One region of the Bacillus daqingensis genome, then DNA from elsewhere that is predicted to be linked to it. Evidence: riboswitches for the same ligand, from Rfam matches in the RefSeq annotation. Region 1 holds a riboswitch; each other region holds the start of a gene.
The links. A riboswitch is a leader RNA that binds a small molecule or an ion and turns the genes downstream of it on or off. The one in region 1 is predicted to bind S-adenosylmethionine.
Positions count from the first base shown of each region.

Region 2: linked by a shared signal. The riboswitch ahead of metK (methionine adenosyltransferase) and the one ahead of ACFO4L_RS10785 (methionine ABC transporter ATP-binding protein) in region 1 are both predicted to bind S-adenosylmethionine.
Region 3: linked by a shared signal. The riboswitch ahead of ACFO4L_RS07140 (hypothetical protein) and the one ahead of ACFO4L_RS10785 (methionine ABC transporter ATP-binding protein) in region 1 are both predicted to bind S-adenosylmethionine.

Region 1 is NZ_JBHSGK010000011.1:246,307-253,924, reverse strand. It holds gene sufD (Fe-S cluster assembly protein SufD) at 1-689, opposite strand, end outside; gene sufC (Fe-S cluster assembly ATPase SufC) at 715-1,494, opposite strand; gene ACFO4L_RS17580 (hypothetical protein) at 1,884-2,015, opposite strand; gene ACFO4L_RS10795 (MetQ/NlpA family ABC transporter substrate-binding protein) at 2,691-3,641, opposite strand; gene ACFO4L_RS10790 (methionine ABC transporter permease) at 3,661-4,329, opposite strand; gene ACFO4L_RS10785 (methionine ABC transporter ATP-binding protein) at 4,337-5,362, opposite strand; SAM riboswitch class I at 5,519-5,627, opposite strand; gene gcvH (glycine cleavage system protein GcvH) at 5,796-6,179, opposite strand; gene ACFO4L_RS10775 (arsenate reductase family protein) at 6,271-6,627, opposite strand; gene ACFO4L_RS10770 (FAD/NAD(P)-binding protein) at 6,769-7,618, shown strand, end outside.
Region 2 is NZ_JBHSGK010000013.1:479,183-486,800, reverse strand. It holds gene cls (cardiolipin synthase) at 147-1,607, shown strand; gene ACFO4L_RS13615 (molybdenum cofactor guanylyltransferase) at 1,629-2,258, shown strand; gene ytkD (RNA deprotection pyrophosphohydrolase) at 2,251-2,742, shown strand; gene pckA (phosphoenolpyruvate carboxykinase (ATP)) at 2,801-4,378, opposite strand; SAM riboswitch class I at 4,600-4,718, shown strand; gene metK (methionine adenosyltransferase) at 4,850-6,061, shown strand; gene ACFO4L_RS13595 (CC/Se motif family (seleno)protein) at 6,322-6,639, shown strand; gene ACFO4L_RS13590 (tautomerase family protein) at 6,728-6,937, opposite strand; gene ACFO4L_RS13585 (gamma carbonic anhydrase) at 6,941-7,498, opposite strand.
Region 3 is NZ_JBHSGK010000005.1:157,714-165,331, forward strand. It holds gene ACFO4L_RS07130 (M20/M25/M40 family metallo-hydrolase) at 1-1,551, shown strand, start outside; gene ACFO4L_RS07135 (SRPBCC family protein) at 1,982-2,428, shown strand; gene ACFO4L_RS07140 (hypothetical protein) at 2,587-2,886, opposite strand; SAM riboswitch class I at 2,985-3,084, opposite strand; gene ACFO4L_RS07145 (DUF779 domain-containing protein) at 3,135-3,491, opposite strand; gene adh (aldehyde dehydrogenase) at 3,518-5,038, opposite strand; gene ACFO4L_RS07155 (FAD-dependent oxidoreductase) at 5,196-6,719, shown strand; gene ACFO4L_RS07160 (copper amine oxidase) at 6,846-7,618, shown strand, end outside.

The DNA.
Region 1 (7,618 bases):
TAGCGCACAACTGCTCCGTCACCGACATACACTTCGGAAATGATGTTGGCCACTGCTGCGTCACCAGATCCTTCGCTCAAGTAGTTTTCGATATACGTCAGACGGCTGTTTGCTTCTGCCACGATCAGGACGTGGTTGAACAAGCCGAAGCTTCCTTCATGAGCAAAAATAGCTTGCAGCGGTGCTTCTACTTCCACACCTTCCGGCACATAAATAAATGTACCGCCGTTTACGAGCGCTGCATGGACTGCTGTAAGGCTGTGCTCGTTAACAGATACAGCATCCTGCATGAAGTATTTCTGCACAAGCTCGCCGTGTTCGCTTACTGCAGTTGCCATATCAGTAAAAATAACACCTTTGGCAGCAAGTTCATCCTGTACGGAGCTGAACTGCGTCACGCCGTTTTTCTGCGTCAGCAGGTTATCGATCTTCGCTTCTTCCCCTACAAGCGTTCGAACGGCGTCCGACAGTCCGCTGTAAGAAGAAGTTGCTTCTGTTGCTGCATCATATGAGAAAGAAGTGAAGTTCCACTTCGTAATCTTTGTTTTATCCGGCTTTGGAAGCTCGAGCTTCCCTGCCTTATCAAGCGCTGCAAGACGCTGATCCTTAAACCACTGAGGTTCTTCCCGATTCTCAGAAAAGCTTTGCAGCTGCTGCTCTGTAACTGGAAACGTCAGTTCCGTTGTCATAATCTAACTCCTCCTCCTGCAGTAATTACTGCCCAACAGTTTCGTCTTCGATACCAAGCTCTTCCTTGATCCAGTCATAGCCCTGCTCTTCAAGCTTCTGAGCAAGCTCAGGTCCGCCGGATTTCACAATGCGGCCCTGCATCATAACGTGGACAAAGTCCGGCTTGATGTAGTTGAGGAGACGCTGATAGTGCGTGATAATCATGCAGCCGAAGTCTTCGTTGCGCATTTCATTGATACCCTTTGCTACTACTTTCAGTGCATCAATATCGAGGCCGGAATCGATCTCGTCCAAAATCGCAATTTTCGGTTCAAGCATGAGAAGCTGAAGAATTTCGTTCCGCTTTTTCTCACCGCCGGAGAACCCTTCGTTCAGATAACGGTGCTGGAACGACTGGTCGATCTCAAGCGCACCCATCTTCTCGTCAATTTTACGGATAAACTGCATGAGAGAAACCTGGTCATCCTCGTCGCGATCTGCGTTCATAGCAGAGCGGATGAAGTCCGCGTTTGTTACACCGGATACTTCGCTTGGATACTGCATCGCAAGGAAAAGTCCTGCGCGTGCACGCTCGTCAACTTCCATCTCAAACAGGTCTTCCCCATTAAATGTCGCTTCGCCGCTCGTTACTTCATAGTTAGGGTGCCCCATCAGTGCAGAAGCAAGCGTCGACTTCCCTGTACCGTTTGGTCCCATAATCGCGTGGATTTCGCCACCTTTTACTTCAATGCCGAATCCTTTTAAAATTTCCTTATCCTCGATGGATACGTGCAGATCTTTCACACTCAGGCTTGGCTTAGTCATGAATGATACCTCCATATTTTTTGAAAGTTAGTTTATATACATGTTATAATAGTCGTTGTGCCGTAGCACGTTTCTATCATAACACAGGAACCTTCAATAGATTCTCTAATTATTTTCATTCTAATCTTATCTTATCTATTAACTGAGTTCAAGGAAAAGAGATAATTTAATAAAGAGTCAGCGGTATCAGTACATTGTCATCTTCTATCGTGTCCGCTTCACCGAACAGCTTCTTCAAGTTCATTCTCAATAGAATGGGCTTTTTTTGTTTTAATTGAGAATAAATCTTAATTAACCTTTCTACAGATTGAGCAGAACGGAAAAAGCATGCCTGAAGGACATTTCGTCCCGGCATGCTTTTTAGTCATGTATAGGCTGAGTGTTTTGTTCTATCCGTGAAGAAACTGCTGTACAATTTTCTGGCTTTCTGCATATTCCTGATCCCTTGCAGTTTCTACCTGCATTCTGTTCTCAAGTTTGGAATTGTATTCCCCGTAGCACATTCCGTGGGACGACTGCATTGCCTTTTCCATTTCTACAGTGTGTTTCGTCGTAATAAGATGGATAGCTCATCACATTCCTTCCAGATAATTTGTCCTCTTTGTTCAAGGGATGATGTAAGTATAGTATGGAACGGCTTGTGAACCAATGCGCATGCAGCGTTATATTATCTGACAATTCACTCTCCTTGTCCATTTGCTTATTTCAAGTCTTCTATCTGTACATTTTGGGACATTTTCTCCCATTTGCTCTACCTTTCACAAATGAAGCGCTTACATAGTGATGGACTTGTCTACCCCTTTCGTATCAAGGTTTCCAGCTCGCTGACGCCTTGTGTTTTTCAGCAAAAATTGAAGCTGAAATAATCGCCTGACGGCGGGACCAGTTCTGTATTATTGATCGATTTCCTTCAGGCAATATAACCTTTGCGGCGGCTTACGTTATTTATTCGTTTTGCCGATTTGTTTTATTGTGTCAATCATTTTTAGATTCTGATGGATTTATTCAGGCGGCATTGAATTGCGTTGCCACGGCGCCGTGTACCTTTGCCTGCCAGTTACGCTCCTTTTAATATATATGCCGGCGGCCGGGCATTTATCCGAAGCCGCAAACGGTTCATCCGGAAAGAGAAACGATGCAATGAACAAACGGAAGACCGCCCTTCACGTGAAGGACGGTCCCGGTGAATGACGTCATTACTCAGCTGGAATAACGGCGCCTTCGTATTCTTCTTCTATAAAGTCACGGACATCGTCAGACAATAGCACGTCTACAAGAATGTCAGCGCGTGGATCGTCTTCATCTTCGCCGCGGACCGCAATGACGTTGGCATACGGATTGTCCTCAGCGGATTCAAGTGCGATCGCATCTTCCTGTGGATTAAGACCTGCATCAAGCGCGTAGTTCGAGTTGATCAGGATCGCATCTGCTTCGTTGTTCTCATAAGCAGTTGGCAGCAGAGCCGCTTCTACGTTTGCCTGGAAGTTAAAGTCATTCGGGTTCTCTGCAATGTCATCAACCGTTGCTTCAATTCCGACGCCTTCCTCCAGCGTAATCAGACCTTCCTCTTCAAGCATGGTCAAAATTCGGCCGTGGTCAGCTACGGAGTCACTCATAATAATATCCGCGCCTTCCGGCAGATCTTCCAGCGTATCATAGTCCTGAGAGTAAAGACCGATCGGCTCGATGTGAATACCGCCTTTGTTCACAAAGTCATAGCCAAATTCATCGATTTGAGACTCAAGATACGGCACGTGCTGGAAATAGTTCGCATCCAGCTCTCCTTCATCCAGTGCCTGGTTAGGAAGGATGTAGTCGTTGAATGTTACGATTTCCAGTTCAATGCCCTCTTCTTCAAGCATAGGAGCAGCAAATTCCAAAATTTCAGCGTGTGGAATGTTGGACGCTCCAACAGTGAGCGGCTCAAAATCACCAGCTGCTTCTTCATCTGCTTCATTGTCTTCCTCGTTACCTGCTTCATCGGCGTTATTGTCAGCCGGTTCACTGTTATTTTCTACGTCCTCGACGTTGTCAGCATTATCGCCGCTGTTGATCTCCGTCGTGTTATTGTTTTCTCCTTCGCCGCATGCTGCGAGAAAGGCCAGTGATAAAGCACTTATTCCTGCAAGTTGAATGGTACGTTTCATTTGATTCATTCCTCCTGATTTATCGTTTATCTATTTTATTCGTAATCATATCGCCAATGAACTGAAGGGCAAATACAATTACCAGAATAATCACGGTTGCAGTGAGCGTTATTTCCGGATTGTTTCGCTGGAACCCATCCCGGAAGGCCAGGTCACCAAGTCCGCCTGCACCGATGACACCTGCCATTGCCGTGTAGCTGACAAGCGCAATGGCTGTAACGGTGATCCCGGAAACAAGTGCCGGCATCGATTCCGGAAGCAGAACTTTACGAATAATCTGTCCGTTTGTGGCCCCCATAGCTTTCGATGCTTCAATAACTCCTTTATCGATTTCACGAAGCGCAATCTCTACCATTCGAGCGTAAAAAGGTGCAGCTCCGATAATTAATGCCGGAAGAGCAGCCGATGGTCCAAGAAATGTGCCGACGATCGATCGAGTAAACGGGATAAGCAGTACAATTAATATAATGAAAGGAATCGATCGGAAAATGTTTACATACGCCCCGATAACAAAGTGCGCCGCTTTATTTTCCCAAAGCTGCTTGCGATCGGTTAGGAATAAAAGCAGTCCGAGAACAATCCCGAAGACAAACGTAAACACGAGTGCTACAACAGACATGTAAAGTGTTTCGACAGTGGCATTCCACATGTTGTCCCAGTTTACATCCCCAAGGAACGCTGCCTGAATGATAACGTTATCCACCGTGGATCACCTCCACTTCAACTTCCTGTTCGCGGATATAGGCGACCGCCTGCTGAACGGTATCAGCTTCCCCGTTCATACTGACGAACAAGGAGCCGTAGGACCCGTGCTGCGTCTGCGAAATCTTTCCTTGCAAAATGCTGATATCGACGTCGAATTTACGTACAACGTCTGTGATCAACGGCCGCTGCGTATCGCCGCCGACAAACGTCAGCTGCAGAACATGACCGATGCCCTCGCGGTCCAGCAGGTGGTTCAGTGCCTCTTCTGTCTCTTCCGGCTCAGTCACCTGCTTCACGAATTCCTTCGTCATCGCCTGCTGCGGGCGGCGGAAAATATCGAGAACGTCTCCCTGCTCCACGATCTTCCCGGCTTCCATTACAGCAACCCGGTGACATATTTTCCGGATCACATGCATTTCGTGCGTGATCAGAACGATCGTCAGCCCAAGCTTTGCATTGATGTCGACGAGCAGATCGAGAATCGAATCCGTCGTCTTAGGATCAAGTGCGGACGTCGCTTCGTCACAGAGCAGCACTTTCGGATCGTTTGCCAGCGCACGGGCAATGCCGACACGCTGCTTTTGACCGCCGCTCAGCTGAGATGGATAGGAACCGCCCCGTCCGTCTAACCCGACGAGCTGAATTAATTCATCGACTCGTTTCTTCTGCTCCTCCTTCGGCACCCCTTTGATCTCAAGCGGAAATGCAATGTTTTCCGCAACCGTTCGGGACCAGAGCAGATTGAAATGTTGAAAAATCATGCCGATCTCCTGCCGGGCCTCTCTCAGCTTTCCTTTAGATAAGCTGTGCATTGGCCGTCCGGCGACATCGACCTCTCCTGAAGTCGGTGCTTCCAGCATGTTAAGCATGCGGATCAGCGTACTTTTACCAGCACCACTGTACCCGATTACTCCAAATATTTCTCCTTTATCAATTGTCAGATCAATATCATCCACTGCCCGGACGTCGCCGTCTTTCGTGTGGAAAATTTTCGCTAGCTTCGAGAGCGTAATCAACAGAGAAACTCCTTTCCATCTATTTGCAATTAAACATACCTCTTTAGTCCATTTAACGCACAGAAGCGTTCATGCAAAAAAATATAACGTACGAAAAAAGCCCTTCTGCCATACAGATGAGCAGAAAGGCTTTCTTGTTTAAAAAGAAAAGCTTTCTTCTCATCTGCCGGACGTTCGTCATCCGCAGGAATTGGCACCTTCTGTACGCGTGTACAGTGGTTGCCGGGTTTCATCGGGCCAGTCCCTCCACCTCTCATGATAAGAAGAGTATTCGTTTTTTTTCGTCTGATATGGATATTATCACTGCGATTTAAGCTTGTCAACAAAAAACGATCTGCTTCTTGAAAGCCGCCAATGACGTTCATGACGCTGGTCACCTGTCCAGAAAAAACCGTTCAGCTTTTGATAAGCCGAACGGTTTCAGATTGCTGTTCTATTCCTGATCAATCATGTTCTGGTAGGCATCCGCGTCCATCAGCTTGTCGACATCGTCCTGGCTGGACACTTCTACGACAACCATCCACGCCTGCTCATATGGGGACTCGTTTACGAGCTCTGGAGAATCCTCCAGTTCTTCGTTGATTTCCACCACTTTTCCGCTGACTGGCGCGTAAAGCTCGGAAACCGTTTTAACCGATTCCACACTTCCAAATGGTTCGTCTGCCTTCAGCTCATCTCCAACCTCCGGCAGTTCTACGAATACGATATCGCCTAATTCACTCTGTGCGAAATCAGTGATGCCGATTCGTACTTTTCCATCTTCCTCTTTTACCCATTCGTGCTCTTCTGAATACTTATAATCCTTTGGCAGGCTCATGCTCCGGATCCCTCCATCTGCGTAGTAAGTAAACAAACACTTCCTCTTCCACTATAATATAACAGCTGCTGGCACCGCAACCGGCGGAAGCTTATTTCCAGGTTTTCTCGTAGTCTGCTTCGCGGAAGCCGACTGTGACATGTCCATCTTTTGCAGCAATCGGACGCTTGATCAGCATACCGTCTGACGCAAGCAGTTCCAGCTGCTCTTCTTCCGGCATATCCCCAAGCTTATCCTTTAAGCCAAGCTCGCGGTATTTCTGTCCGCTCGTGTTGAAGAACCGCTTCAGCGGCAGCCCGCTCTGTTCATGAAGTTTTTTGAGCTCATCTTTAGAAGGCGGATGTTCAACAATATGTACCTCTTCTAATGCGACCCCTTCATTTTCCAACCACTTTTTTGCTTTTTTACACGTCGTGCATTTCGGATAATGATAAAACGTTACGCTCATCGCTCTCACTCCTTTCCTCATTCAGTTTACCGCATCTCGCATCATTGTTCTATCTTCTGTTGCGCCGGTGAAGCAATTTCGATATACTTTCGATAAATCGTAATTATTTCGTTTTACAATTTCTTTCAGGAGTTGATTTAGATGCGTGACGTTTCATGGCTCATCGTTGGAGGCGGCATACAAGGGATGACGGCAGCGGTTCATCTTTGCAGACAGGCCGGCATCTCCGCTGCAGATATTGCTGTGGTAGACCCTCATCCAGAGCCGCTTGCTGTTTGGAAAGAACGTACAGAAAAAATCAGAATGCCCTATTTACGCTCCACGTTCGTTCACCATTTGTCGCCGGATCCATTAGAGCTGGTGAAGCGGGGCGACAGCTTTCTCGGCCGCTACAAGCGTCCCTCCCGTTCTATGTTCTATGACACGTCTAAAGAGCTGCTGCAGGAAACAGGCATTGCTGACAGCTGGCTGCAGGATACGGTCGTTCACGTGGAAAAAAGTCAACCCGGCTGGACCGTTTATGGAAAAAAGAACACGTTGACGACAGCCAATCTCTTGTTAGCTCCCGGAGGCGGCAGCCGCCCTGTGATTCCCGCTGCCCTCCAGCCTGAGGCAGTGCACGTTTACGACCCGTCCTTTGACCCTTCTGCTGTTACCGGACGCGCCGTTGTCGTTGGAGGAGGTATTTCTGCTGCGCATACGGCGATTTATCTCGCCGAACAACGTCACACCGAAACCGTTTTGCTGCATCGCAAACCGCTTCGCGTTTCCCAGTTTGACAGCGATCCCGGCTGGCTCGGACCGAAACGGATGCAGGCATTCAGCCGTATGGATCACCGAAGACGGCGCCGCTGTATTCACACAGAAAGACGGACTGGCACGATGACGCGCGAGCTGCTGTTTAAGCTGAGAAAGCTCGAACGGGATGGACGACTGAAGATGATGCAGGATGAAGCTGCCGGATCCCGGCGCTGCGAAGACGGCATGGTCG
Region 2 (7,618 bases), on a different contig from region 1:
TCGGATAATATTGTGTACAGCCGGCTTATGAAAAAGCCCTTCCGGGAATAGGAGCGTATGCAGGAGGCCCGACGCAGCAGTTGGTTGCGCCAGTTTCCAATATGTGTGATAGTGAAAAGCAGATAGAACGAAAGGGGAGGAACGGGATGGATGGTACTGTAGTGCTGGCGTGGACATTGAACACGGTTATCTTAATGAACATTCTGCTTGCCTGCTTTGTCATCTTCGTGGAGCGCCGTGATGCGGGATCAACGTGGGCCTGGGTGCTTGTCCTGTTCTTTCTGCCTATTCTTGGGTTTATCATTTACCTGTTTCTTGGCCGGCAGCTGAAAAGTGATAATTTTTACAACCTCAGTGTCGACGAGCAGACCTATTATGCTCATCATATTCAGGGCCAGCTGGAACGGCTTGAGAAGGACGAAATGGAAATGCCGCCAGCCGTTCGAGATAAATACCGTCAGCTGATGGAAATGAATCTGCGAGCGCCTAAATCGCTGATCGGGCTGACGAACAGCTTAATGATTCTTCATGACGGCCATCAAAAATTTGACCAGCTGATCGCAGATATCGAGCATGCGCAGTCTGAAATTAATATACAATACTACATTATTCAGCGTGACGCCCTCGGGCGGAGGCTGCTTGACCGGCTTGAAGAACGGGCTGCATCTGGTGTGAAGGTACGCCTGCTTTATGACGGGGTTGGATCGAGAAGCCTGAAAGAGAAGGATTTCAACGTGCTTTTGGAGCACGGCGGAGAGGTGCGAATCTTTTTTCCTGCGATCTTCGGTCCCGTTAATCTGCGGATGAATAACCGGAACCACCGGAAAGTCTGCATTATAGATGGTAAAATCGGCTACATCGGCGGATTTAACGTCGGTAACGAATACCTGGGCATCGATAAAAAGTTCGGCTACTGGCGTGACACGCATCTTCGCATGGAAGGGGACGCTGTCTCCTTGATCCAGGATCGTTTTATTCTGGACTGGACGTATGCAGGGGATAAGAAGCATCGGGAAGATGAATCGTTTGCGTTTGCTTCTCACAAAGTCCGTTCCATGAAGCCTGTGCAAATTGTGACGAGCGGGCCCAATTCAAAAACAGAGCATTTAAAAAACATGATGATTAAAATGATCATGAGCGCGGAACACGATATTTATATTCAGACCCCGTATTTTATTCCGGATAAAAGCTTTATGGATGCCTGTAAAATGGCTGTGACGTCCGGGGTAAGGATGCACATTATGATCCCAGGCGTCCCGGATCACCCATTTGTGTTTTGGGCCTCAAGGCTGTTTCTTGGAGAGCTTCTTCAATATGAGGGGGTTTATGTTTACTTATATGAGGAAGGCTTTCTGCATGCGAAAATGATGACGGTGGACAGTGAAATTGCCACTGTCGGAACAACCAATCTGGATGCGCGAAGCTTTCGACTTAATTTCGAAATCAATGCACTCGTGTTCGACAGCCATACAGCGATGACGCTGGAGGAATTATTTGAATCGGATAAACAGCGATGCCGCGTGCTCACCAAAAAAGAGTACGACCGGCGCAGTGCCGGCGTGAAAATAAAAGAGGGTATTTCGGGATTACTGAGTCCGATATTGTAGCCATGAGAGGAGGGTACAGCGATGCAGATTTACACAGCAGGAGTTCTCCTTGCAGGCGGGCGGTCAAGCCGGATGGGCGAAAATAAAGCGCTGCTCCGTATTAATGGCTTGTCTGCAGCTGCACATACACTGCGTTCGCTCCGTGTGACAGATGAACAGCTCTGTATTGCTAATGAAGCCGCATTAAAGCAGGAGCTGGACATTCCCGTCTTTGCAGATAAACGACCTTTTGAAGGCCCTCTGGCGGGTTTGGAAACGGCAATGGAACAAACGCAGGCCGTCTGGTGTATCGCTGCGGCATGTGATATGCCGCTCATCAGCGAATACATCGTGAAGCTGCTGGTGCAGCGAGCAGCGAAGACAAATGCGGATGCAGTTGTTCCGGAAGCGGATGGAAGAAGACAGCCTCTGCTTGCAGCTTACCGCTGTTCGCTGCTTCCACTGGTGACAGCATGCCTGGATGAAGAGAAACGGTCCATGGGAGCGCTGCTTGACAGCATAAAAGTTGACACTGTATCTGAGGCCGATATGATGGAAGCAGGCATAAAAAAGGAAACGATCACCCAGTCCTTTTTTAACATGAACAGGCCGGATGAATACAAATGGATTCGCAGGCGGGCAGAGGCTGAAGGAGATGTCACAGATGAGTGAACATGTGTTTAAAGATTTCTACCGAAATACGGTCACCTATTCTACAGAAAACGCGCCGTTTTCAGGCGATCCAAGACATGTCTGGGTCGTATGCCGTTATCGTGACAGCTGGCTGCTGACAAGGCATCCGTCCAGAGGAATCGAGTTTCCGGGCGGAAAAGTGGAGCCTGGAGAATCGGCTGACGAGGCGGCTGTGAGAGAAGTATATGAAGAGACAGGCGGACACGTTTCCACGCTTCATTATGTTGGGCAATACATGGTTGAAGGCAGAGCAGAAACGGTCATTAAGAACGTGTATTTTGCAGAAGTGGATCGACTTGAGAAAAAAGAAAGCTACTTTGAAACCGAAGGACCGCTGCTGCTGGAACGCCTTCCGCACCAGCCAAAGAAAAAAAAGAACTACAGCTTCATAATGAAAGATGAGGTGCTTCCCCTCAGTATGAAAGAAATTGAGGCGCGCTTTCTGAACGCAGCTTCCAGCTGACAGGAACACACATAAGAAGCCCGGACCGCCTGTTTGCAGCGGCCCGGGCTTCTTTGCACTATACGACTGGTCCTCCGCGGAGAATGTCAGCTGTTGTAGATGAGAATCGAGTGAAATTTGCTTTGAACTTTGCAGCAAGATCCAGCGCAGCCTGTTCATATTCGTCCAGGCTGTCCCAAACAAGTCTCGGCTGAAGCACTTCAGATGGAACCCCCGGACAGCTGGCCGGCACATCAAGCCCAAAAACAGGATCTGTAATGACAGCCGTACGGGCAAGGTCACCTTTGACAGCTGCATTCACCATAGCACGGGTAAACTTCAAATCCATCCGCCGGCCAGTGCCGCAAGGACCGCCCGTCCATCCCGTATTCACAAGGTAGACGTCCGTACGATGCTTCTTCATACGGTCGCCGAGCATTTCCGCATATGAGGCAGCCTCGCGGGGCAGGAATGGGGCACCGAAGCATGGCGAGAAAACAGGCTGCGGTACGGTGACGCCTCTTTCAGTGCCTGCCAGCTTGCTTGTGTAGCCGGACAAGAAATGATACATCGCCTGCTGAGGTGTCAGACGGCTGATTGGAGGCAGAACACCGGTTGCGTCGGCTGTAAGAAACAAAATCACATCAGGATGACCGCCGGTGCTTGGTAGCTTAGCAGACGGAACAGCTGTCAGCGGATAGGCTGCCCGCGTGTTTTCCGTCAGGGAGCCGTCGTGGAAATCCGGAGAACGATCCTCCTGCAGAACAACGTTTTCCAGCACCGATCCGAACGTAACGGCGTGATAAATCTCAGGCTCTTTCTCACGTTCCAGTCCGATACACTTTGCATAGCACCCGCCCTCAATATTGAAAATACCAGAGTCTGACCAACCGTGTTCATCATCTCCGATCAGAAGCCGGTCCGGGGCGGCAGAGAGAGTCGTTTTTCCAGTACCGGAAAGCCCGAAAAACAAGGCGGTACGGTCCTCATGATCGGCGTTGGCCGAGCAGTGCATCGGCAGCACGTTCAGTTCCGGCAGCAAATAATTCATAACAGAAAAGATCGACTTTTTCATCTCCCCTGCGTACGCGGTTCCGCCTATCAAAATCTTTCTGCGGCTGAATGAAATCATGACGAATACTTCTGACTCCGTGCCGTCTGCATGGGGGTCGGCCTGAAACCCTGGGGCGGATAGGATAGTGAATGGCTCCATGGAAGCTTCGCCCTCTATTTCTTCCGGACGAAGGAACAGCTGCATGGCAAACAACTGATGCCAGGCAAGCTCATTGACGACCGTAATCGGGAGTCTGGCATTCTCATCAGCACCTGCAGCAGCTTCACGGACATAAAGCTCCGGCAGCTCGGCTAAATAAGCAAGCACCTTCTGCTCCAGCTTTTCAAAAATCTCCGGCGTTACCGGACGATTAATATCGTTCCAGTCCACATCTGTTGACGCTGCTTCCTTTACAATAAACCGATCTTTAGGAGACCGTCCCGTAAATTCACCTGTTAAGGCTCGAAATGCACCCGAGCTTGAGAGCATCCCCTCTTCTTTTCTAATGGCAGTTTCCACCAGCGCCGATGCACTAAGCTGTTTTCGTACATTTTTTTGCTTCAAAACGGAAGCAAGCCGGAGATCATCGTAAATCATGCTCATCAATCATCCGCCCCCTTATCTATTAGTATGTCATATATTTTATTTATAACATACTAATTAAGGAAATCAATGGATTTGGAGAGATTTTTACAATCAAATTTGTTTACGTGTACGTACATACCTTTACAGCTGAAGTGGACAGCTTCGAACATAATGGTGACTCCTGATAGCCGGCAGTTGACATTGGGACCGATGTTGGGTATCATTCTCAAAAGCGGATACTCTTATCCCGAGCTGGCGGAGGGACAGGCCCTGCGAAGCCCGGCAACCATCACTTGAGTAAAAAAGGTGAACGGTGCCAACCTGCAGAACACATGAATCGTGTTCTGACCGATAAGAGGTGAAAGGAAACGAGACAGCCTTCTCCTCAACGGAGAAGGTTTTTTGTTTATGTAACCGGACAGCCCTCATCTGTGGGATTGATGGCTGGGAAAATGAGTGCCGTAATATTGTTCGAGGAGGATTCCTACCATGGCAGGAAAAACACGTTTGTTTACATCAGAATCAGTAACGGAAGGTCACCCGGATAAAATCTGTGATCAAATCTCAGACTCTATTCTGGATGAAATTATGACGCACGACCCGAACGCTCGGGTTGCCTGTGAAACTTCTGTTAATACCGGTTTAGTACTCGTTGCAGGTGAAATTACAACGTCTACCTATGTGGACATTCCGCGAGTTGTGCGGGAAACACTGAAGGATATCGGCTATGTACGCGCAAAATACGGCTTTGATTATGAAACATGTGCGGTATTGACGTCCATTGACGAACAGTCAGCTGATATTGCAGCCGGAGTTGACCAGGCACTGGAAGCACGTGAAGGTCAAATGACAGATGAAGAAATTGAATCGATTGGTGCAGGGGACCAAGGGCTGATGTTCGGCTATGCAGATAATCAGACGCCGGAGCTGATGCCGCTGCCGATCTCCCTTTCCCATAAGCTTGCCCGCCGTCTGACAGAGGTGCGGAAGGAACAGATTGTCGATTATCTGCGACCGGACGGGAAAGTACAGGTTACCGTGGAATACGATGAGAATCAGCAGCCTTTACGGGTAGATACGATCGTCATCTCCGCACAGCACCACCCTGAAATTACGCTGGAGCAGATTAAACAGGATTTGACAGAGCACGTCATCAAACCGGTGGTTTCAGCTGAACTGCTTGATGAGGAAACAAAATACTTCATCAATCCGACAGGGCGTTTCGTCATTGGCGGCCCTCAGGGAGATGCAGGCTTGACCGGACGTAAAATCATCGTTGATACGTACGGCGGCTATGCGAGACACGGAGGCGGTGCGTTTTCTGGAAAAGACGCAACGAAGGTTGACCGTTCAGCAGCGTATGCAGCACGCTATGTGGCGAAAAACATCGTCGCTTCCGGACTTGCCGATAAGTGTGAAGTGCAGCTGGCCTATGCGATCGGCGTAGCGCAGCCGGTTTCCATCGCTATCGATACGTTTGATTCCGGAAAAGTATCCGAAGACGTGCTTGTCCAGGTCGTGCGGAACAACTTTGACCTCCGTCCGGCAGGCATTATTAAAATGCTGGATCTGCGCCGTCCAATTTACAAGCAAACTGCTGCCTATGGCCACTTTGGACGTACAGACATTGAACTGCCGTGGGAAAAGACGGATAAAGCAGAAACGCTGGAAGCAGAAGCGATGCAGCTCATCGGAAAATAATGAGCCGCAGAATAAAGGAATCAACGCTGCACCGATATGACGTCGGTGCAGCTTTTTTCTAATGGTGTATGAATTAAACCGCAACAATTTCGCTTGCTTATTGTGAAGACGCAAAAAGTAAAACAATCATAGATTTTCACATAAACTGCCCGTTTTAACGTACCATAAAAAAGGAAATGCGAGGGTTACAAGATACTTTGCAGGCTTACAACCGCTTGGAGCCTGCGGGTTTTCTTAGATGTAATTAGGAGGAATCAATCATGAGGATTGAAGCTGACAAGCGGACAAGAGAATGGCTGCAAAAGCAGGGAGGGACGTGCACGGTAGAAGTTTTTCCGTTTCCGGGAGAGTTCAAAAACAAGCGAATTTTCGTTGATTTTCACTGTATTCCTCAGGAGCCGTCAAAGGAAGATCATTATGCTAAATATGAGGTAGAAGGATGCACCATTTATATTCATCAGGATTTACAGCCAAAACGCGATACGATTAAACTTCATCTATCCGGAAACACAGCGTTTCAGCACTTGGAAGTGAAGGGCTTGAAACGGCTGATGACCGAGAAAACCACCACCGCCTGAAGGAGAGAGCCAGTCATGGAAATCAAATAGAGAGCTGCCGGCCTAATCAATCAGGAAACCGGCAGCTTTTTTGCGTGCGGAAACGGCTTTACGACTGCCGCTTTCGTTTTTCTGAAATTTGTTCGGCACCGAGTCCATAGTTGTCCATGTCGATCTCCTCGATGATCACCACTGTCGAAGCAGGGTTTTTCTGCAGCTTCTCTTCTAGAAGTCCGGTTACCCCCTCGATTAAATCTGCTTTTTGTTCCTTCGTTAACCCGCCGTGTTCCTTCGTTACCTTAATGTTTACATATGGCATCGTTCAATCTCCTCTCTGACTATTTCCCGGGAAATGATGGTAGCGGCTTTCCTGCATCGCTTTGTACGTGCGTCCTTTTTCCACATAACTTTCCCTAATCCGCTTCATTTCTGCCTGATCCTCTTCTGTCAAATCACGGACGACACGTGCAGGTCTTCCAAGTGCAAGCTTACCAGGGGGAATTTCAGTGCCTGGAGTTACGAGACTGCCGGCGCCGATAAAAGCCCCTTCGCGGATGACTGCTCCATCGAGAACGGTGCTTCCCATCCCAATCAGAGCGTTTTTTTCAATTATGCAAGAGTGCAGCATACATTGGTGGCCGACGGTGACGCCTTCATGAATATGCAGCGGCAGCCCTGGACTTTGATGAAGCAGGCTTTGATCCTGGATATTGACGTTTCGTTCGATGATCGTCGGAGCGACATCGCCCCTGATCACTGTATGATACCAAATGCTTGCACCATCATGAATCTTCACATCGCCAGTAATGACTGCGTTTTCGGCAATATAGGCGCCGGCATGAACGTCTGGTGTTTTTCCTTCATAAGGATAATGTATCACGGCTTCCTCTCCTTCCATCATTTTCTTTATCGTACCTTACTTACAGCCGGGATGCACAGCTTCTTTGTTGACGCAGAAGTCAGAAAAAGCGAAGATGAAGAAAATACCAACTGCGGCAGC
Region 3 (7,618 bases), on a different contig from region 1:
TTTTCACAAGGAGAAAAAGATTTTCCAGTTAAATTACAAGAGAAGCTGAAGCTGCTTCCTTATTTTAAAGAACACCGGGATTACGTTCACTTGCATGATGCGGATAAAGGCCGGCGTTCCCTGACAGCTGTATACCGGCATCCAGATGCAGACGTTACAAAGACGATCGTCATGATCAGCCACTTTGATACGGTTCAGACAGAGGAATACGGCCATTTGGAACCGTTTGCATTTGATCCGAAGGCGCTGACCATGAAGCTGAAGGAGGAAGCTGAAACGCTCCCGGAAGCAGCCAGAAGCGATTTAGAGTCCGATAACTATCTGTTTGGCCGCGGTACGATGGACATGAAAATGGGAGTTGTGCTGCATCTGCATGTGATGGAGCAGGCTATTGAAGAAGGCTGGCCGCTCAATCTCATACTCGTTTCGGTCCCGGATGAAGAGGTCGATTCTGTCGGCATGCGGACAGTGGTGCCGGAGCTGCTGAAGCTGAAAGAGAGGCACGCGCTGGATTATACGCTTTTCCTGAACAGTGAACCCTCCTTCACGCAGCGGCCGGGTGATGAGACCCACTATATTTATACAGGCACGATGGGCAAAATTATGCCGGCAGTTCTGTTCTACGGAAAGGAAACGCACGTAGGGGAACCGCTCAGCGGCATTACGGCAACCTATATGTCCTCTTACGTATCAAAAGAAATGGAATGGAATCCTGCGTTTCGAGAAGAAGATCTCGGCGAAAGCACGCCGCTTCCGGTTTCGCTGCAGCTGCGGGATTTGAAGCTGGAATATTCGACCCAGACCCCGTACCGGGCCGCTGCCCTCTATAACGTCTTTACGATGAAGCGTGATGCAGGAGCGGTGATGGACACCTTTGAAGAAGTCGTTACCGGCGCGATGGACCAGTGCAGCGCCGACTATCGGCGGTTATGCGAACGTGAGCAGGTAGAAGGCGTCGCAGGCGTTCGTGTCATCCGCTACGAAGAGCTTTACGCCTATGTAAAAAATAAATTTGATGAAGATCTGATTGAGGAGGGGACCCGCACGATTCTGCAGGAAGAGGACTGGGATGACCGGGAGCAGGCGATCCGTCTTGCCGGAGAGTGGATGCTGCTTTGTCCGGAGCTGGCCCCGGCCGCCGTGCTGTTTTTCGCACCGCCGTACTATCCGGCAGTCAACTCTTCAGATGAGAGCCGTATTCAGGAGGCCGTGGAGAGTTTAAAGCAGACGGCAGGCGAAGAAGGCTTCAGCGTCGAGCACGTCCACTACTTTAACGGGATTTGCGACCTCAGCTATGTCAACTATCAAAAGCCTGACTCTGAGCTTGATGCTTACCGCAACAATACACCGGTCTGGGGGACGGGTTACACGATTCCATTTGAAGCGATGCAGCAGCTGAAGGCACCGGTCTTGAACGTCGGCCCGTTCGGAAAAGATCCGCATCAGCGGACAGAGCGGCTGCACCGGCAGAATGCATTTGTGCATACCCCGAAAATGCTGCATAAGCTGATGGAGGTCTGGCAGAAAAACAGCTCGCCCCACTATAGCTGAACAATTTTTTACAATCCTTTCATAATCCTTTACGCTTCTGAAACACGTTTTTAACACAAAGATGTTAAAGTGGAAATTGTAAGAGAGAGCACCAAATTATCTCCCCCTTTTTCATGAAGATCTTCCCCCTTAAAGTATCTTCATAACAAAAACGGCAGGACGTCCGCAGCACCCGGGCGGCCTGCTGTTTTTTTTGTTGTCAGGCGAGCTGGAAGCAGCGTAGAACCATTTATCATGCAGCACCTGAAAATGCCGGCTTCGTTCGCTGTTCGAGAAACGTACGAGCTGTGCAGGTTCACAAGGATCAGTCTGGCCTCCCACAGTTCCGTCAATTTCTCATAATCTCCCACAGCCGAATCGCTTGATTTGCCGGTGTTTCTGCCCCGATAATAGGAACATAGGAAACGAATGGGCAGGAGGGGGCAACAAGATGAAGTGGGAGGAAGAATCTCTCGTTCCGACACATATTGAAGTTGTGTGGCACAGATTTCAGGACCGTTCCATCGGCACCCTGCTGCCGCACGTTGTTCACAGTGAACTGATTGAAGGAAGCAGCGATACTATTGGAGCGAAGCATCGGCAGACGTGCTCGGAGGGCGGACGGGAAATAACGTACGTGGTAGAAACAACGGATTACCGCGATGAACCGTCCCAAAAAGTGAAGCAGATTTCGTTTGAAGCGGATGGACATTTCGCCATGACGCTGCGCTTTACGCTGATCAAATTAAACGAAAACGAAACACAGCTGATTTACGAAGGTGAAAAAAAGCCGGTCAGCCTCACAGGCAAGCTTAAGCTGAAGTTCTCTGCAAAACGGACACGAGATCAGCTTGTTCGCCGGTTTGTGCACCACTTGCGTCAGGAAACAGGAGCATAGGAAACAACAAGACGTCCAGCGATCATGCTGGACGTCTTTTTCGCGATTATTGGAGATACAGATACAGCTTTTTCACGAGCGTTCTTGGATAGCTGAATGGACTCCGCCTGCGTATTTCAGTTATTCAATACGTTGAGCAGCAGGAAGTTCGTTGCGATTTACTGCACCTTGGCAGCGGGAAACCCCTGCTTTTCCAGCTCACTCCATAAAAAGTGTTCAAGGGAACCGGGCCCTTTTTTCTGCAGTGTTTCGGACTGCTCCCGGGAGAGCGTGATGCGATATTCTGTTCCGCGAATCGAGGAAGCGTATACGTAAAAGCGATCGTGGAAAAAGGAGGTGCCGGCATCAAAGATAAACTGACAGCCGGCAGCTTTTTGTTTCATTCTGGCCGCCGTTGACTGAAAATAGGTTCCCGGATCGGCGTGGTGACAAAATAGAGCGGAAGCGTAACTCATCATACATCATTCCTCTGCTGATAGATTCAGCATACATTCCCTGTCCGTGCAAATGCACAAAAAACCCCTTCTGTCACGATGAGAGAAGGGGTTCATCCGTTCATTCATCGCTCAGAGCATTGCTCTGCTGGCGTTGGCACCTTGCGAGGCAGGTTGCCGTGGAGTCGTAGAGCCAGATCTCTCGTCCACTCAGGATAAATGTATACTGTTAACGGAAGTATAAACGGTTTGCTTGAAAATGTCCAGAAATGCTAAAGCTGCAGCTCTTTTCGTTCTTCCTCACTGAAGACGCGGGAGCGGGTGAAGAAACGCTTTCCTTCCGGGCCTTCCAGCGAAAACATGCCCCCGCGTCCATCGACGACGTCGATAATCAGTTGCGTGTGCTTCCAATATTCATATTGATCTCGTGACATATAGAACGGAGAGCCGCCGATCTCGCCGAGGTACACGTCGCTTTCACCAATTCGCAGGTCACCGTCGGGGTAGCACATCGGGGAGCTGCCGTCGCAGCATCCGCCTGACTGGTGAAACATGAGCGGACCGTGGCGCTTTTTCAGCTTCTCAATCAGTTCCAGCGTCTCCTCGGTTGCGGTTACTCGTTCTGTCATCACAGAACACCCTTTCTTTTTTTGGCTTAGAAAAAGCCTTTTGGTTCTTCACTGTAGCTGACCAGCATGTTTTTCGTCTGCTGGTAATGGCTCAGCATCATCAGGTGGTTTTCGCGTCCGATACCCGACTTCTTATATCCGCCGAATGCTGCGTGAGCCGGATAGTCGTGGTAGCAGTTGGTCCACACGCGTCCGGACTGAATCGCGCGTCCGAAGCGGTAGGCCGTGTTAATATTGCGGGACCATACGCCGGCGCCGAGGCCGTAAAGCGTATCGTTTGCGATCGACAGCGCATCCGCCTGATCTTTAAACGAGGTGACGGAAAGCACCGGGCCGAAAATTTCCTCCTGGAAAATACGCATTTTGTTGTGCCCTTCAAAAATAGTCGGCTGCACGTAGTATCCGCCGGAAAGGTCGCCGTCCAGGTGCGCCTGTTCGCCGCCGGCAAGTACCTTGGCACCTTCCTGTTTGCCGATATCGAGGTAAGACAGGATTTTATCGAGCTGCTCCTTCGATGCCTGAGCACCCATCATCGTATCCGTATCAAGCGGGTTGCCGGTCTTGATGCGCTTGACCCGGTCTACAGCTTTTTCCATAAAGCTGTCGTAGATGGACTCTTCGATCAGGGCGCGGGACGGACAGGTACATACTTCGCCCTGATTCAGCGCGAACATTGCAAAGCCTTCAAGTGCTTTTTCAAGGTATCCGTCCTCCTGCTGCATCACATCAGCGAAGAAAAGGTTCGGCGACTTGCCGCCGAGCTCCAGCGTAACGGGAATAATATTTTCTGATGCATACTGCATAATCAGGCGGCCGGTCGTCGTTTCCCCGGTAAAGGCTACTTTATCAATTCGGGAGCTGGACGCGAGCGGCTTTCCGGCTTCCACACCGAAACCGCTGACGATGTTCAACACCCCTGGCGGAAGCAGATCTTCAATCAGCTCGAGCAGCACAAAGATGCTGGACGGCGTCTGCTCAGCAGGTTTCAGGACAACACAGTTACCTGCAGCAAGAGCTGGAGCAAGCTTCCATGTTGCCATTAAAATCGGGAAGTTCCACGGAATAATCTGACCGACGACGCCGACAGGCTCGTGAAAATGATAGGCAATGGTATCATCATCGAGCTGACTGATGCCGCCTTCCTGAGCGCGGATAGCAGACGCAAAATAACGGAAATGGTCAATAGCAAGCGGGATATCGGCAGCAAGCGTCTCGCGGACGGCTTTTCCGTTTTCCCACGTTTCAGCAACAGCCAGCATTTCCAGGTTCGCTTCCATGCGATCTGCAATTTTCAGCAGAATATTTGCTCGTTCGGTCGGCGATGTTGCGCCCCAGGAGGCTTTTGCTTCGTGGCCCGCTTCAATGGCGGCCTCTACATCTTCCTTCGAAGAGCGGGCAAGCTCGGTAAAGACTTCACCGGTTACCGACGTCGTGTTCTCAAAGTACTCACCGTTTTTCGGCGGCACGTACTGTCCTCCAATATAGTTATCGTACCGCTTTTTAAATTGAACCAGACTGCCTTCCGTATTCGGCTTTGCGTAGATCATGTGCACACTCTCCCATTCTTCTCTGTATTTGATGAAGCGAAAAAAATGTAAGCGATTACAATATATCATAAATCGTCGAATTTTCAAATAATTTCGTTTCATAAATAATGGCAGTGGGAATATCGAAAGCAAAGCGACTTTTTAAGGGGGGATCCGGATGAACAAGCTGCCCGAACAGCCCGTATCACTATGGCGGGAGCGGCCTACACAGACATTTCCGGCACTGGAGGAGGATCTCGATACCGAGGTCTGCGTCATTGGCGGAGGTATTGCAGGCGTTTCGACTGCCTTTATGCTTGCGAGACGGGGCTTTCAGGTTGTGCTCGTGGAGGCCGACCGGATGGGTGCTGGCACGACCGGCTGGACGACAGCAAAGATAACGTCCCAGCACGGACTGAAATATGCAGATTTGATTGATCAGGTCGGTGTCGATAATGCCCGGCTATACTACGATGCCAACGAGGATGCGATCAGCTGGATCGAGCGGATGACCCGCAAGCTGAATATTGACTGCAATTTTGAGCGGCAGAACGCATATTTATATGCCGATACGGAAGCGGGAATGACGCAGCTGGAACGGGAGGCGGAAGCGTATTTAAAGCTGGAGCTTGATGGCGGCATGGTGGAAAAAGAAGCCTTTGACGGCACGAAGCGTCGCATGCTGGCAATGTATGACCAGGCCCAGTTTCACCCGGTCTGCTTTCTCGCCAAGCTGCTTCGCTATCTGGAGGTCGAAAACATGCCTGTATTCGAGCAGTCGCGGGCAGTCGATATTAAGCGCGGGAAGCGGCCGCAGGTGCTCATGGAAAACGGCTCCGTCGTGATGGCGGACCATGTGGTGATGGCGACTCACTATCCATTCAAAGACCTGCAGGCATTGTTCGTCGCGAGGCTGCACGTGGAACGATCCTATTCCGTTGCTTTCCGTCTGAACACAAAAGCGCCGGAAGGGATGTATTTGAATGTGGAAAGCCCGAAGCGGTCGATTCGCCGTGCGTTTGATACGGATGGAAGAGAGCTTCTTCTTATCGGCGGAGAAGGACATACGAGCGGACAGAAGGTGAATACGCTTGAAAACTATAAAAAACTGCATCAGTTCGGCCTCGATCACTTTGATACCGCTGCAGTGCCTTACCGCTGGGCCTCCCAGGATGTATTTACACTGGACGGGCTCCCGTATGCGGGACCTGTTAATCCGGGAAAAGATGATGTATTCGTCGCCACCGGCTTTGCAAAGTGGGGCATGACGAACGGCGTTGCTGCCGCGCAGATCATCGCGGACCGGATTACGGAAAAGCGAAACGAATACGCGCCGCTGTATACACCATCCCGCTTCAGGCCGGGAAAAGAAATGAAACATGCGGTTAAGGAAAACATGGATGTTGCCATGGAGTTTGTCCGTGGAAAGCTCGACCGCGGAAAGAGCAAAAAGGTAGAAGACCTCGATTTCAATGAAGGCGCAGTCGTCAATGTAAACGGAAAGCGTGCAGGTGCCTATAAGGATGAGCAAGGCCACGTCACAATCGTGGATACAACGTGCACCCACCTCGGCTGTGAGCTCTATTGGAATAACGGGGACCGGTCGTGGGACTGTCCATGCCACGGGTCCAGGTTTAACACAGACGGCGATGTACTCGAAGGCCCGGCGGTGAAGCCGCTTGATCAGATAAAAGAAGAATAGAACAGGAAAGCCGCTTCCGGACAGGTCCGGGAGCGGTATTTTTATTTTTTTTGAGAAAAAGTGATCCAATCCTTTTTTCCTTCCGTTTACTCTTGTGAAAGCAAAACAAAAACGGAGGGATTATTGATGAAAATGATGAAGAAAGCAGCACTGACGTCCTGCGCACTGCTCGTATTTGCACCAACCGTTGCAATGGCTGATGATCACGGAGACCACGATCACGATGACTACAGTCCGACAGTTTCCACACCGGCAGCTGATCTGCGGGCTGACCTGGATCAGCTTTTCTCCGAGCATTTTGCACTGACAGTCGCGTTTATGCAGAAAGCATTTGATGGAGCAGAGGATACGGCGCAAGCCGGAGCGGCTTTGGATGAAAACACAGCAGAGATCACCGCGACGATCGAATCTGTTTACGGATCTGAAGGAGCAGAAGAATTTAACCGCATCTGGCAGAGCCACATCGACTTTTTCGGTGACATGGTAGCAGCCGAAGCCGAAGGAGACGAAGAAGCACGCGCCCAGGCAGAAGCAGATCTGGATAACTATGTAGACGAATTCTCTGCTTTCCTTGATGCCGCAACAGAAGGCGGTCTGCCGCAGGAAGCTGGTCAAGAAGCGATTTCTGCACACGTTGAAGATGTATCGAGCACGTTTGATTCCTATGTGGACGGCGAATTCATGGAGGCATACGAGAATTTCCGTCACGGCTTCCACCACATGTTTGATATCGGCGTGAACCTTGGCGGCGCTATTTCCGGACAGTTCCCGGAAGACTTTGATAACACAGAGGTGTCCACACCGGCCGCAGACCTTCGTGCACACTTGAACCACCTTCTGTCCGAGCATTTCTTCCTGGCATCCTTCACGATGCAGAAAGGCTTTGATGGTGCAGAAGA